Regions from separate parts of the Pseudomonas sp. FP2254 genome, predicted to be linked through region 3. Evidence: predicted binding sites of a transcription regulator. Region 3 holds the regulator's gene; each other region holds the start of a gene.
The links. The regulator FliA, encoded in region 3, starts transcription of late flagellar genes. The targets are predictions, from matches to a motif close to CTAAAGTTTNNNNNNNNNNNGCCGNTAA.
Positions count from the first base shown of each region.

Region 1: the regulator FliA is predicted to act here: its motif matches at 2,218-2,245, upstream of motA (flagellar motor stator protein MotA).
Region 2: the regulator FliA is predicted to act here: its motif matches at 2,614-2,641, upstream of PSH94_RS12175 (methyl-accepting chemotaxis protein).

Region 1 is NZ_CP117444.1:567,742-572,236, reverse strand. Features, by position in the region: gene rsgA (small ribosomal subunit biogenesis GTPase RsgA) at 1-211, shown strand, start outside; gene motB (flagellar motor protein MotB) at 278-1,294, opposite strand; gene motA (flagellar motor stator protein MotA) at 1,298-2,149, opposite strand; gene PSH94_RS02415 (HDOD domain-containing protein) at 2,317-3,852, shown strand; gene PSH94_RS02410 (rhodanese-like domain-containing protein) at 3,910-4,495, shown strand, end outside.
Region 2 is NZ_CP117444.1:2,647,372-2,651,866, forward strand. Features, by position in the region: gene PSH94_RS12160 (chemotaxis protein CheA) at 1-633, opposite strand, end outside; gene PSH94_RS12165 (lipid asymmetry maintenance protein MlaB) at 673-960, opposite strand; gene PSH94_RS12170 (response regulator) at 976-1,344, opposite strand; gene PSH94_RS12175 (methyl-accepting chemotaxis protein) at 1,354-2,568, opposite strand; gene gcvA (transcriptional regulator GcvA) at 2,835-3,785, shown strand; gene PSH94_RS12185 (DMT family transporter) at 3,815-4,495, shown strand, end outside.
Region 3 is NZ_CP117444.1:3,861,038-3,865,532, reverse strand. Features, by position in the region: gene flhF (flagellar biosynthesis protein FlhF) at 1-512, shown strand, start outside; gene fleN (flagellar synthesis regulator FleN) at 617-1,450, shown strand; gene fliA (RNA polymerase sigma factor FliA) at 1,447-2,187, shown strand; gene PSH94_RS17660 (chemotaxis response regulator CheY) at 2,357-2,731, shown strand; gene PSH94_RS17655 (protein phosphatase CheZ) at 2,750-3,538, shown strand; gene PSH94_RS17650 (chemotaxis protein CheA) at 3,550-4,495, shown strand, end outside.

The DNA.
Region 1 (4,495 bases), 2.3 Mb from region 3:
ATTCGGCCTCGGCCACGTCAGCCGCAGCGATGTGGAAGCCGGCTTCATCGAATTCAACGACCTGATCGGGACCTGCCGCTTCCGCGACTGCAAGCACGACCGCGAACCGGGCTGCGCCTTGCTCAAGGCCCTGGAAGATGGCCGTGTGCAACAGCAGCGGATGAATAGCTATCGGTCGATCATTGCAAGCTTGCCTGAAAGCAGTTACTGACCGACGCCCTGCCCGCCGAGGCAGATGTGAAAAGGCCGCGATGATCGCGGCCTTTTCATATGCAGGTTAAGAGCCCGTTCTGGGCACCGTCGGGTCTTTCACACCGCCATCGTCAAACAGATTCAACCTCTGCCGCAGTTCATGGGCCGGCAATGGCTCCTTTCCTGGCGGGATCGCGTTCGGGTCGGTCGGCACTTCCCCTGGCGCCCCGGCGCCCGGCGTGGGTGCCGGAGGGGGTTGATCGCCCTCGATCGCGCGCTGGGCCTTTTTAGTCAGCACGACGATGTCGATGCGCCGATTGATCGGGTTGAACGGGTCCTTCGCATCAAACAGCTGCGAAGAGGCAAAACCCACCACCCGCGCCACTTGCGAATCCGGGTAGCTGCCGGCCACCAGGGCACGACGGGCCGCGTTGGCGCGGTTGGCCGAAAGCTCCCAGTTGCCGAAGTCGCCTTGGCCCGCATAGGGCTTGGCGTCCGTATGGCCACTGATGCTGATTTTGTTCGGCACCGCTTTGATGGTGTCGGCCATGGCCAGCAGGATGTCTTCGAAGTACGGCTTCAACCGCGCACTGCCGGAATCGAACATCGGCCGGTTGGCGGCGTCGGTGATCTGGATGCGCAGACCGTCCGGCGTGATCTCGAAGGAAATCTGATCCTTGAACTTCAGCAACTGCGGGTTTTCCTCAACCTTGTTTTGCAGTTCCTGCAGCAACAGCTCAAGACGCTCCTGCTCGACCTGCTCGGCCATGGCCTCGACCGTGTCGCGCTCCACCGGGATTTTCTCCTGGGGTGCCTCGGTCTTCACTTCCGGGTTGATCGTGCGCTCAGGCGCCAGTTGAGGCGAACCGCCCAGGTCGATCACGAAGGGCGTGCCGCTTTCCGAGAAACCGATAGGGTCTTTGAAGTAGCCGGCGATGGCGATCTTCTGCTCCGGCGTAGCGGTAGACATCAGCCACAGCACCAGAAAGAACGCCATCATCGCCGTCGCGAAGTCGGCGAAGGCGATTTTCCAGGCGCCACCATGGTGCCCCGCAGCGAAGCGCTTGACGCGCTTGATGATTATCGGCTGGTTGTTTTCCATGGCTTAGCGACCGCGAACCGCTTGTTCCAGCTCGGCGAAGCTTGGGCGATGCTTGGGGTACAACACCTTGCGACCGAACTCCACCGCCAGCGAAGGCGGCATGCCGGAGGCGGACGCCACCAGGCTGGCCTTGATCGATTCGTACAGGTTGATTTCTTCCTTGGCGTCATGGGCCAGGGAGGTCGCCAGCGGGCCGAAGAAACCGTAGGCCGCGAGAATACCGAAGAACGTACCCACCAATGCCGCACCTACGTGCATGCCGATGGCCGCCTGGTCACCTTCGCCCAGCGAGGCCATGGTCACCACAATACCGAGTACCGCCGCCACGATACCGAAACCGGGCATGCCGTCGGCGACGCCAGTCACCGCGTGCGATGGGTGCTCCAACTCTTCTTTAAGGCTGAACAATTCCATGTCGAACAGGCCTTCCAGCTCATGGGGCGCCATGTTGCCGGAAGACATGATGCGCAGGTAATCGCAGATATAGGCGGTCATGCGCTCGTCTTTGAGCACGGCCGGGTACTTGGCGAAAATCGGGCTGGCTGCGGCGTCTTCGATATCGGCCTCAATGGCCATCATGCCTTCGCGGCGGCTCTTGTTGAGGATCTCGTAGACCAGGCCCAGCACTTCCAGATAGAAAGTATGGGAGAAGCGCGAACCGAACATGCTCAGGGATTTTTTGACCACGTGCATGGTCATGTACCCAGGGTTGGCTTGCAGGAATGCACCAAATGCCGCCCCGCCGATGATCATCACTTCGAAAGGCTGGATCAACGCGGCGATTTTACCGTGGGAAAGGACGTAACCGCCGAGCACGCTCGCGAGGACGACGATGATGCCGATAATTTTAGCCATAGGAGATGAGTACTTGCGCCGTCAGGTTCATGGACATATTTGGGGGAACTGGAAAACTCTTGTTCTACTTATCGGCAAAACTGCGCCAGACTATAGCCCGTTAAGGCGAAAAGCCAGTTCGGCCCGCTCCGGGCGTGTTGACCGCAAGTGATGATCGCGCCCCTACCATGGCTAAACAAAAAACCGACCCAACTGCAAAACCTGCCTCCCTCCCCGACTGGATCAAGCGTCTGGACGAGGTGCACTTGCCTGTTCCACAGGCCAGCCATGACCGCGTATGCAAAGCCATTCGCGACAGCCGCAGTTCGTTGCGAGATATTGCCGAGCTGATGCAAAACAGCCCGGCCCTGGTACTCAGCGTGATGCGCGAGGCCAACAGCCATACCCATGGCAGCCTGGCCGAGCCGGCGGAAAACCTCGAGGTGGCGCTCAACCGCCTGGGCCTCAAGCGCGCCGAGGAATTACTGGCGCGCTTGCCGTCAGTGCCCGCCCAGGACATTCCAGCGGCGCTGCGCCAGCTGTTGCTGGTCAGTCAACACGCCTCGCAGCAGGCCAACGGCCTGTTCGGCAGCCGCCTGGCGCGGCTGTGGCAAGACATTCATTGGGGCAGCCTGCTGTTTCTGTCGCCGCTGTGGCCGATGGCAGTGGCCTATCCCAAGCTGCTGGAAGAATGGGAACTGCGGGTTATCCACAAGGGCGAGTCGGCGCGCGTGGTCGAGCAGCAATTATTCGGCGTGCGCCTGCTGGACCTGTGCATCGGCCTGACCGAAGCCTGGCATTTGCCGATGTGGGTCTCCCAGGGTTACACCCTGCTGCTGAACGAGCAACGCATGCTGGTCAAGTCGCTGCGTGTCGCCCGCGATGAAGATCCTCTGCACCAACAGCAATTGCTCGACGCCGACCCCGGCTTGCGCCGCTGGCTGAACCAGCCGGCCAATACCGTACTGCTGGCCAATGGCTTGGCAATGTCCGCCCAGGAATCCTGGACCTGCCCGCACACGCAGCGCTGGCAATTGCTCACCGCCCTGTACCTGCAACAACCGTTGGGCGAGGTGCAGCAGCAAGTCCACCAACAAGCCGTAACCAGCGCCCGCACCGCGCTGATGCCCGATCTCTGGCATCCGGCGCTGTCGCTGATCTGGCCGTGGCATGTGCAGAAGATCCATCGCGGCTTGCTGCCCGCTCCGCCCCCTACCGCCGAAGCCCTGGCCGTATGGCGAAGCCGCTGCACCGAACTGCTGATGGAACCGAGCCGGTTTGCCAACGCCATGCACCTGACCACCTGCGCCAAAGAGGCGCTGGTCGCCAGCGGTATGCAACGGGTGATGCTGCTGATGACCGACCGCGCCCAAAGCACCTTGCGCGTACACCAGGTCGACGGCTTGCCCAAGGACGCCGCCAACCTGAGCCTGGACGTGGTGCACAGTACGATGCTGCAGCGCCTGCTGGAAAAGTCCGCCCAGGTCCGCTTCACGCCGGACAACCACGCCCAGTTCTCCGCGCTGCTGCCGCCAATCCTGAGTCGCCTGTTCAGTGGCGAACACTTGCTGCTGCGTTCCTTGAGCTGCAATGGCAAGGTCGTGATGCTGATGGTGGCCGACCAGGGCGGTGGGCCATTCTCGGAAACCACCGTGCAAGCCTTTGGCAAAACCGCCCAATGCATCGAAAAGGCCCTGCACGGCTTTACCAACCGCGGCGCCTGATGCTTGCGCTACAATCGCCGTCCCTTATCGCCGACCTTTATGCCCAGGAGACCTCACATGCCTGACTTCTCTGGCTTGCCGCTGGTGATCGAATCCGCCGACCTGCACAGTCGCCTGGGTGCCGAACACCTGATTGTGGTGGACCTCACCAGTGCCGCCCGCTACGCCGAAGGGCATATCCCCGGCGCACATTTCGTCGACCCGAAGCGCACTCAACTGGGCCAACCGCCAGCTCCCGGCCTGCTGCCGAACAAGGCGGACCTGGAAAAGCTGTTTGGCGAACTCGGCCACACGCCGGACGCTACCTATGTGGTGTACGACGACGAAGGCGGCGGCTGGGCCGGGCGTTTTATCTGGTTGCTCGACGTGATCGGCCACCAGAAATACCACTATCTCGACGGCGGCCTGCTGGCATGGTTAGCAGACGGCCGGCCCGTTTCCACCGACGCTCCCCCCTCGGCCGGCGGCCCGGTCAGCCTCACACTGCACGATGGCCCTACTGCGACGCGCGAATACCTGCAAAGCCGTCTCGGCGCTGCCGACCTGGGGATCTGGGACGCGCGCGGCCCGCTGGAGTATTCCGGCGAGAAGGTGCTCGCGGCCAAGGGCGGGCACATCCCCGGTGCGGTCAACTTCGAATGGA
Region 2 (4,495 bases), 1.2 Mb from region 3:
CTCAAAGTCCAGGTAGCAGCTTTCCGGGTCCCAGTTGTCCAGCGCGGGGAGGCGGTCGGTGAGGGTGGTGACCTGCACGATTTGCCCCAGCGTTTCGAGGTAGCGCAGGAACGACAGCGGGTCCATGCCGTTGCGGAACACGTCCACGCCGAAGCGCAGAGAAATATGCCAGAGCACGTCGGCCGTCGTGGCGTCGTCCACTTCAGCGGATGCGTCGTCGGTCGTGGCGGCGTGCAGCGGGTGGTAGACCCCCAGCGCCTCGCGCAATGCCTCGCCGCGCTCCAATGCGTCCGGTGTCAGTGCCTCACCGCGACTGGCAACCACGTCGATCAGTTCGAGCATGTGGTCGCCGCACTTGAGCAGCAGGGCGATCAAGGCGGCGTCCACCGCAATATCGCCGTCGCGCAGGCGGTCGAGTACGTCTTCGACGATATGCGTGAACCCCACGATCGGCGCCAGGCCGAACAGCCCGGCGGAGCCTTTGATAGTGTGCGCGGCGCGGAATATTGCGCCGATGGCGTCCTGATCGTCGGGCTCGTTCTCCAGTTGCAGCAGGGATTGCTCCATGGCCTGCAACAGTTCACGGGCCTCTACGATGAAGGTCTGCTGTGCCTGATCGAGATTGATGCTCACCTGGACTTTCCTTGTCGATCAATAAAACGGTGGCGCCGCCTACAACGCGGCGCCGCGACAGAGTTGCAGTGTGTGCGTGACGGCCTGGCTCTGACCGGTCAGGCTCAGCGCGATGCCGTTGAGGCCGGCTTCACGCTCGATCACCGCGAGCAGTTGCAGGCCGGCGCCATCCATCTCGGTGACCTGCGAAAGGTCTAGCTCAAGGCGGGCGGCGGTGCCAACCTGCGGCAGCAGGGCGGCGGCCAGCTCGGCGACGGTATAGATCGTCAGCTCGCCTTCAATGCCCACGCGAGCCGTGTCGTCAGTGGTTTCGTGGGTGATGGACATGGCAGCCTCCCCGGATCACGGCAGAATCAGCTTTGACACCGCCGCCAGCATCTGCGCGGGCTGGAACGGCTTGACCACCCACGCTTTGGCGCCTGCGGCCTGGCCCTCGGCCTTTTTTGATTCCTGGGACTCGGTGGTCAGCATGATGATCGGCGTGAACTTGTAGTTGGCCAGCTTCTTCACTTCTTTGACGAAGGTGATGCCGTCCATATTGGGCATGTTCACGTCGCTGATGATCAGGTGCACCTTCTGCCCATTGAGTTTGCCCAGGGCGTCCTTGCCGTCGCTGGCCTCGATCACGTCGTAACCCGCGCTTTTCAGGGCGATACCGACCACTTGCCGCACGCTGCTGGAGTCGTCGACCACTAATACACTTTTCGCCATGATGGGCTCCTAAAAGAAAGTGATGTCTTGGGAATTCTGCTGCGCGGCGGCGTTGCCGTGGTGCGTGCGCCGCTGCTCGTCGGTGGCGTAGGTGGCCTCCATGCTTGCCAGCCACTGTCGGGCGTCGATGCTCACCGCCTGGTCCGGTGCCTGTTTGGCCTGGTGCAAGTGGTCGTGCAACGCGTTCATGTTGTCGCGCACGTGGCTGAGGATCTGGCTGACCCGGTCCTGGAACTGCAGGTTGACCAGCACGTCGGTCATCTCGTCGCGGATGCCGTAGCTTTCCTGCTTGAGCAGGTCGGCGGATTGGGCCAGGCGCCCGGTGATGTTCTGGAAACGTTCAAGCACCAGCTGGATGCTTTGCTCGGACGCGCCCACCGAATGGCTGTCCTGGTCAGCGCTGGTGGAGGCGGCCTGCACGAGTTGGGTAATGGCGTTGTTGATGATGTCGACCTTGGCGGACATCTGCTGGCCTGTCTCGCTGGATTTGCTCGACAGGCTACGCACCGCATCGGCCACCACCGCAAAGCCGCGCCCGGCTTCACCGGCACGTGCCGCTTCGATTGCGGCGTTCAAGGCCAATAGATTGGTCTGCGCGGCAATGGCGGCAACGTCGGCGGCCATGGTGCGCAATTCGCCGGTGTAGGCGGTGAGGCTGCGCACTTGCGCCAGGGTCTGGTCGCGGCTTGATTGAGTGGCCTTGAGCGAGTCGATCACCTGGCTCAGTTCGCTGTCGCTGCGCGCCAGTACCTTAAGGGCGCCGTCGGCGGCCTGCCCATCCAGTTCACCGGCGGCGTGCTGCGAAGCCTGGACGGTTTCCTGCAAGCGTGCGGCGATCCCGGTGAAACGATTGGCCAGGCTCACAATGGCTTCTTCGGTTTGCTGGCGTGAACTTTCTACCTGCTTGGCCCAGATCGGCATGGCGCCCAGCAACACCTCGTCGAGCTGCGCCCGCGACGCCTTGCCGGCGTGTGCCGCCTCGGCCTCGGCCTGCTCGGCCAGTGCGTCGGCAGTCAACCGCAACAGCGCATCGCGCTGGGCTTTCGCGCTCCAGGCGCACGCGCCGAGGCCGATCAGCAACAGCGCCGAACAAGCAGCCAGGTTGGCGGGGGAGGTTGACTGGAAAAGTATCCAGATCACGGCGGGGACCACCGGAATGAAAGCGAACCAACGAAAACGCGGATGACCGGGAAGAGGGGTACGACTGGATTGGCGCGGGGTCATGAGTTCGATCCTTGAACAGTACTGCGGATGTAATCAACATAGGGGTTATCTGCCCTATGTGCCGCAACTTTAGGCGCTGCAGCATGCCTTCCGTCTGGTTTATTACCAGCAGGTGACGAAGGGCTGTGTCAAAAGGCCACTATCGCACTCTAGTCGAAGCAGACACGCTTGCGCCAATTGAATGGCGAGGTTTTCAATCGGCTTGGCTTTATGATGAGCTTACGTTCATGCAATGCCCTTTTAATGGCTGGATGGATACTGCCCCGATGAAAGACCTGCCACCCACCGCAACACTCCGCGCTTTTGAAGTCGCCACCCGCCACCCGACCTTTACGGCCGCCGCGCAGGAACTCCATGTGACCCAGAGCGCGGTCAGTCACCAGCTCAGGCACCTTGAGGCGCTGTGGGGGTTGCAGTTGTTCGAGCGGGGCAAGGCGTTACGCCTCACGGCCGCGGGGGCTACGCTGGCGCCTATCGTGCGCGAGTTTTTCATCAGCCTGGAGGCGACGTTGTGCGACCTGCGCGAGCAGAAGGGCCGGGTCCGACTCAGCGTGAGCACCACCTATTCGTTTGCCCTGAAGTGGCTGCTTCCACGCCTGCCGAACCTCGCTCGCCAGCACCCCGAGCTGCTGGTGTCGTTGGACACCACGGACACCATCATTCACTTCTACAACGCACAGGCCGATGTCGCGATCAGACTGGGCAAGGGCAGTTACCCCGGCCTGCATTCGGAGTTCCTGTTCGGGGAGCAGGTATTTCCCGTGGCCAGTCCCGACTTGCTGAGGCGCATCGGAACACCGCAAAGCCCCGCCGAGTTGTTGCAGTTCCCGCTGCTGGCCCGGGATGGTGCAGAGCTGGCGCCCAAATGGGAGGTGTGGTTCGAGGCCCTGGGGCTGGTGTATCTGCCGCTCAGGGAAAGCGTCAGGTTCGGCGATACCAACATGACGGTCGAGGCGGCATTGCTCGGCCAGGGTGTGGCCTTGGTGCGCAGCGGGCATGTCGAGAAGGAAATCAGCGATGGCCGTCTGGTGCGGCTGTTCGATGTGCATTTTCCATCGCCGCTGGCTTATTACTTTGTTTGCCCCAAGGGCGTCGAAACGCTGCCGCATATCGTCAGCTTTCGCCGCTGGTTGCTCAGTGAGGCGCTGAAAGTGCGAGAGGTAGAGGAGCCAATGATGAGTGTTCATTCATACCGCGATGAGGAGACTTCTCTGTAGTCCCGCCGCCGACGTACCTAGAATGGGGCATGCCTATTCATCTGGTCTGCCTCGTCCTTTTCGCCGCGCTCCTGCATGCCAGTTGGAACGCACTCCTGCGCAGTGGTGCCGATCGGCTGTGGTCGATGACGGTGATGTGCATGGCTATTGCCATCACCTGCACCGTCGCTGCGGCGTTCATGCTGCCGCCTGCGGTTGAAAGTTGGGGCTACGCGCTGCTGTCGGGGTTGCTGCATGTGGGCTACAACCTGTTTCTGGTGCGCAGTTATCGGGTCGGTGACCTGGGGCAGGTCTATCCGATTTCGCGTGGTTCGTCGCCGGTATTGATCACCCTGGGGGCCGCCTTCTTTGCCGGAGAAAGTATCGCGCCTGGCCAACTGCTCGGTATCGCGCTGGTGTCGGGTGGGATTATTTCGCTGGCCTTCAGAGGGCGCAGTCTCTCGGTGCCCAGCCTGCCCTATGCGCTGGGCACGGGCTGCTTTATTGCGGCCTACAGCGTTGTCGATGGCATCGGCGCCAGGCTCTCGGGCGCGCCGCTTGCCTATACGGTGTGGATGAGCGCTTTGTGGGGCGTACTGATGCCGCTGGTCTACATCGGTCTGCGCGACGCTCGCAGCTTATTCTGCGTGCGGCCCGGAACAGTCACCGCGTTGGTCGGCGGCCTGGTCTCTTTGCTTGCCTACGCAATGGTCATCTACGCCATGAACGAA
Region 3 (4,495 bases):
CCCTGGGGCGCATTCTTAACGTGCCGGTGACTCATGTCGACCCGGGCCAGTCCCTGGCCAACGCCCTGGACCCGCTGCTGCGCAAACGCGTGGTGCTGATCGACACCGCCGGCCTGCAAGCCAGCGATCCGGCGCTGCGCATGCAGCTGGAAAGCCTGGCCGGGCGTGGGATCAAGTCAAAAAATTACCTGGTGCTTGCAACCACCAGCCAGAAACAGGTTCTTACCGCTGCCTACCACAGTTACAAACGCTGTGGGCTGGCCGGTTGCATCCTGACCAAATTGGACGAAACCGCCAGCCTGGGCGAAGTGTTGAGCCTGGCTATCGGTCATGCATTACCGGTCGCCTACCTGACCGACGGGCCGCGGATTCCGGATGATCTGCATCTGCCGCGCCGTCATCAGTTGGTCAGCCGTGCCGTCAGCGTGCAAATGCAGGACGAGCCTAGCGAGGAAGCGATGGCCGATATGTTCGCTGACCTGTACCACAGCCCGGCAAAACGGGTGGGCTGAGCAACATGAACACAATGCAATGTACCTACATTGATGGTCTGCAAGCGATTCACGCGGCCAAGCCATGTAGCCTGCGTCTAAGCAAGACAAGGTAAAGAAATAAAATGGGCAGCATGCATCCCGTACAGGTGATCGCGGTGACCGGCGGCAAAGGTGGCGTCGGAAAAACTAACGTGTCAGTGAATTTGTCCCTGGCGCTGGCAGAGCTTGGCCGTCGCGTCATGCTGCTGGACGCCGACCTGGGACTGGCGAACGTCGACGTTCTGCTGGGGCTGACGCCCAAACACACCCTGGCCGATGTGATCGAAGGCCGGTGCGAGCTGCGCGATGTGCTGCTGCAAGGCCCCGGCGGGATCCGCATCGTGCCGGCCGCTTCCGGCACCCAGAGCATGGTGCACCTGAGCCCCGCGCAGCATGCCGGGCTGATTCAAGCGTTCAGCGATATCGGCGACAACCTCGACGTGCTGGTGATCGACACCGCTGCGGGGATCGGCGAGTCCGTGGTCAGCTTTGTGCGCGCCGCGCAGGAAGTATTGCTGGTGGTCTGCGATGAACCCACCTCGATCACCGACGCCTACGCCCTGATTAAACTCCTTAACCGTGACTACGGCATGAACCGCTTCCGCGTCCTGGCCAACATGGCCCAGAGCCCGCAGGAAGGGCGCAACCTGTTCGCCAAGTTGACCAAGGTCACGGATCGCTTTCTCGATGTCGCCTTACAATACGTCGGCGCAGTTCCCTACGACGAATGTGTGCGCAAGGCCGTGCAGAAACAGCGCGCGGTCTACGAAGCATTCCCTCGTTCGAAATGCGCCTTGGCGTTCAAGGCTATTGCCCAGAAGGTCGATACCTGGCCGCTGCCCGCCAACCCGCGTGGGCATCTGGAGTTTTTCGTCGAGCGATTGGTGCATCAGACGAGCGCAGGGCCAGTGCTATGACATCGAGCGGTTACAACCTCTACAAAAAATCGGCGCGTGACAGCCAGGGTGAACTGATCGAGCGCTATGCGCCCCTGGTCAAGCGCATTGCCTACCATTTGCTGGCCCGGTTGCCGGCCAGCGTGCAGGTGGAGGATCTGATCCAGGCGGGCATGATCGGCCTGCTGGAGGTGTCGACCAAGTACGACGCCACCAAGGGTGCGAGTTTCGAGACGTATGCGGGTATCCGTATTCGCGGCGCGATGCTCGATGAAGTGCGTAAAGGTGACTGGGCACCCCGTTCGGTGCATCGCAATACGCGCATGGTCAGTGACGCAATTCGAGCAATTGAAGCAAAAACCGGTCGTGACGCTAAAGATCATGAAGTTGCGGCCGAACTCCAATTGAGTCTCGACGATTATTACGGGATTTTGAACGATACCTTGGGCAGCCGCCTGTTCAGTTTCGACGACCTGTTGCAGGACGGCGAGCATGAAGGGCTGCACGAGGACGGCGCGAGCGCTCACATGGAGCCGTCGCGCGACCTGGAGGATGAACGCTTCCAGGGGGCATTGGCGGACGCAATCGCCAATTTGCCGGAGCGTGAACGTTTGGTGTTGGCGCTGTACTACGACGAAGAGCTGAACCTCAAGGAAATCGGTGAGGTGCTGGGGGTCAGCGAATCGCGGGTCAGCCAGTTGCATAGCCAGTGCGCCGCCCGCTTGCGGGGACGTCTGGGAGAGTGGCGAGCGCGCTGACAGGCAGTGTGGGGACACTGCAGAGCGATACCGCGTGGGCCATGGGCCTGCGCGGGTTCGGCCCGTGGTGGCCCCGGCAGTCCTTTTTGTGTAATGCCTGTTGATTGAAATGGCGCGTCCAGGTGCTGGGCGCGTTTAAGACTGCTTGGAGGTCGAATTGGACAAGAACATGAAAATCCTCATCGTTGATGACTTCTCAACGATGCGGCGGATCATAAAAAACCTGTTGCGTGACCTTGGGTTCACAAACACGGTCGAGGCGGATGATGGCCTTACGGCGATTCCGATCCTCAACAGCGGGGGCATCGACTTTCTGGTAACCGACTGGAACATGCCGGGCATGACCGGCATCGACTTGCTGCGTCACGTGCGCGCTGACGAAAAACTACGCAGCCTTCCCGTGCTGATGGTGACCGCCGAAGCCAAGCGTGAACAGATTATCGAAGCTGCCCAGGCCGGCGTTAACGGTTATGTGGTCAAACCATTCACTGCACAGGCGTTGAAAGAGAAGATCGAAAAAATCTTCGAACGCATCCACGGCTAATGCCATCGCGGGGGAGCTATGGAGCAGAAAGAAACGTCACAGGGAGACTTTGAGTCAACCCTGAAAAAACATGCTCACCAACTGGTCGACAGCCTTGAAAAAGGTCATTTCGGCGACGCGGTGCAGTTAATCCATGAGCTCAATCAGACCCGTGACCGAGGCCTGTACCAGGAAGTGGGCAAGCTCACGCGCGAGTTGCACAGTGCAATCGTCAATTTCCAGATTGACCCGCACATGCCCCAGGCCGAAGAAATCTCGCAGATTACCGATGCCACCGAACGCCTGTCCTACGTGGTCAGGCTGACTGAGGCCGCGGCCAACCGCACCATGGACCTGGTGGAAAACGCCACGCCTCTGGTCAACGGCATGGCCAATGAAGCCCAGGCCCTGAATGCCGACTGGGGCCGCTTCATGCGGCGGGAAGTGGGGGCTGAAGAGTTCCGCGAGCTGGCACGCCGGGTCGAAGGGTTCCTGTCACGCAGCGAGCAGGACAACCGCACGGTGTCCAGCAACCTCAACGATATTCTGCTGGCCCAGGACTACCAGGACCTGACCGGTCAGGTGATCAAGCGTGTGACGCAGTTGGTCACCGAAGTGGAAAGCAATTTGCTCAAACTGGTGCTCATGGCAGGCCAGGTTGACCGTTTCGCCGGCATCGAACATGACCGCGAAGCGATCCTCTCGGAAAAAGATCCACAAAAACATCTCGCCAAGGGTGAAGGTCCGCAGATTCATGCCGATAAACGTGAAGACGTTGTGTCAGGTCAGGATGACGTAGATGACCTGTTATCCAGTTTAGGCTTCTAAGGAGCACCCACATGAGCTTCGGCGCCGATGAAGAGATCCTTCAGGATTTCCTTGTAGAGGCCGGCGAAATTTTAGAGCAACTGTCCGAACAACTGGTCGAGCTGGAAAGCCGCCCGGATGATGCGAACCTGCTCAATGCAATTTTTCGCGGTTTTCATACTGTAAAAGGGGGCGCCGGCTTCCTCCAGCTCCATGAGCTGGTGGAGTGCTGCCACATCGCCGAGAACGTGTTCGACATCCTGCGCAAGGGTGAGCGGCACGTCGACTCGGAGTTGATGGACGTGATTCTCGAAGCACTCGATGCGGTCAACGGCATGTTCAGCCAAGTGCGCGAACGGGCCCCGATCACCGCTGCCACCCCGGAACTGCTGGCCGCCCTGGCGCGTTACGCGGAGCCTGCCGATCTGGCGGCCGAGCCCGTGGCTGAGGCGGTGGCGGAACCTGAGCCGGCGCCGGAACCGGACGTTACCGACAGCGAGTTCGAACAGCTGCTCAGCTCTCTCAGCGCGGTCAAGGCCGAAGCTGAAGCACCTGCCGCAGCGGCCCCGGCGCAGGCGCCGACCAGCGAAGACATTACCGACGCCGAATTCGAGTCGCTGCTCGATCAGTTGCACGGCAAGGGCCAGTTCGCCGCCGACGCCGTGGCACCCGCCGCCGCAGCGCCGGCGCCGGCCACTGCCACTGCCAGCACCGATATCACTGACGACGAATTCGAAGCGTTGCTCGACCAGTTGCATGGCAAGGGCACCTTCGCCGCCGACGCGCTGCCGGAAGTGGCCGCCACCGCGGCAGCCCCTGCGGCACCGGCCGCCGCCAAACCGGCGACACCGGCCCAACCCGCCGGCGACGGGCTGATCACCGATCATGAGTTCGAAGCACTGCTGGACGATCTGCACGGCAAAGGCAAGTTCAGCGAAGTGGCCCCGGCCGCCGCAGCGACGGCCGCCGCCGCCAAGC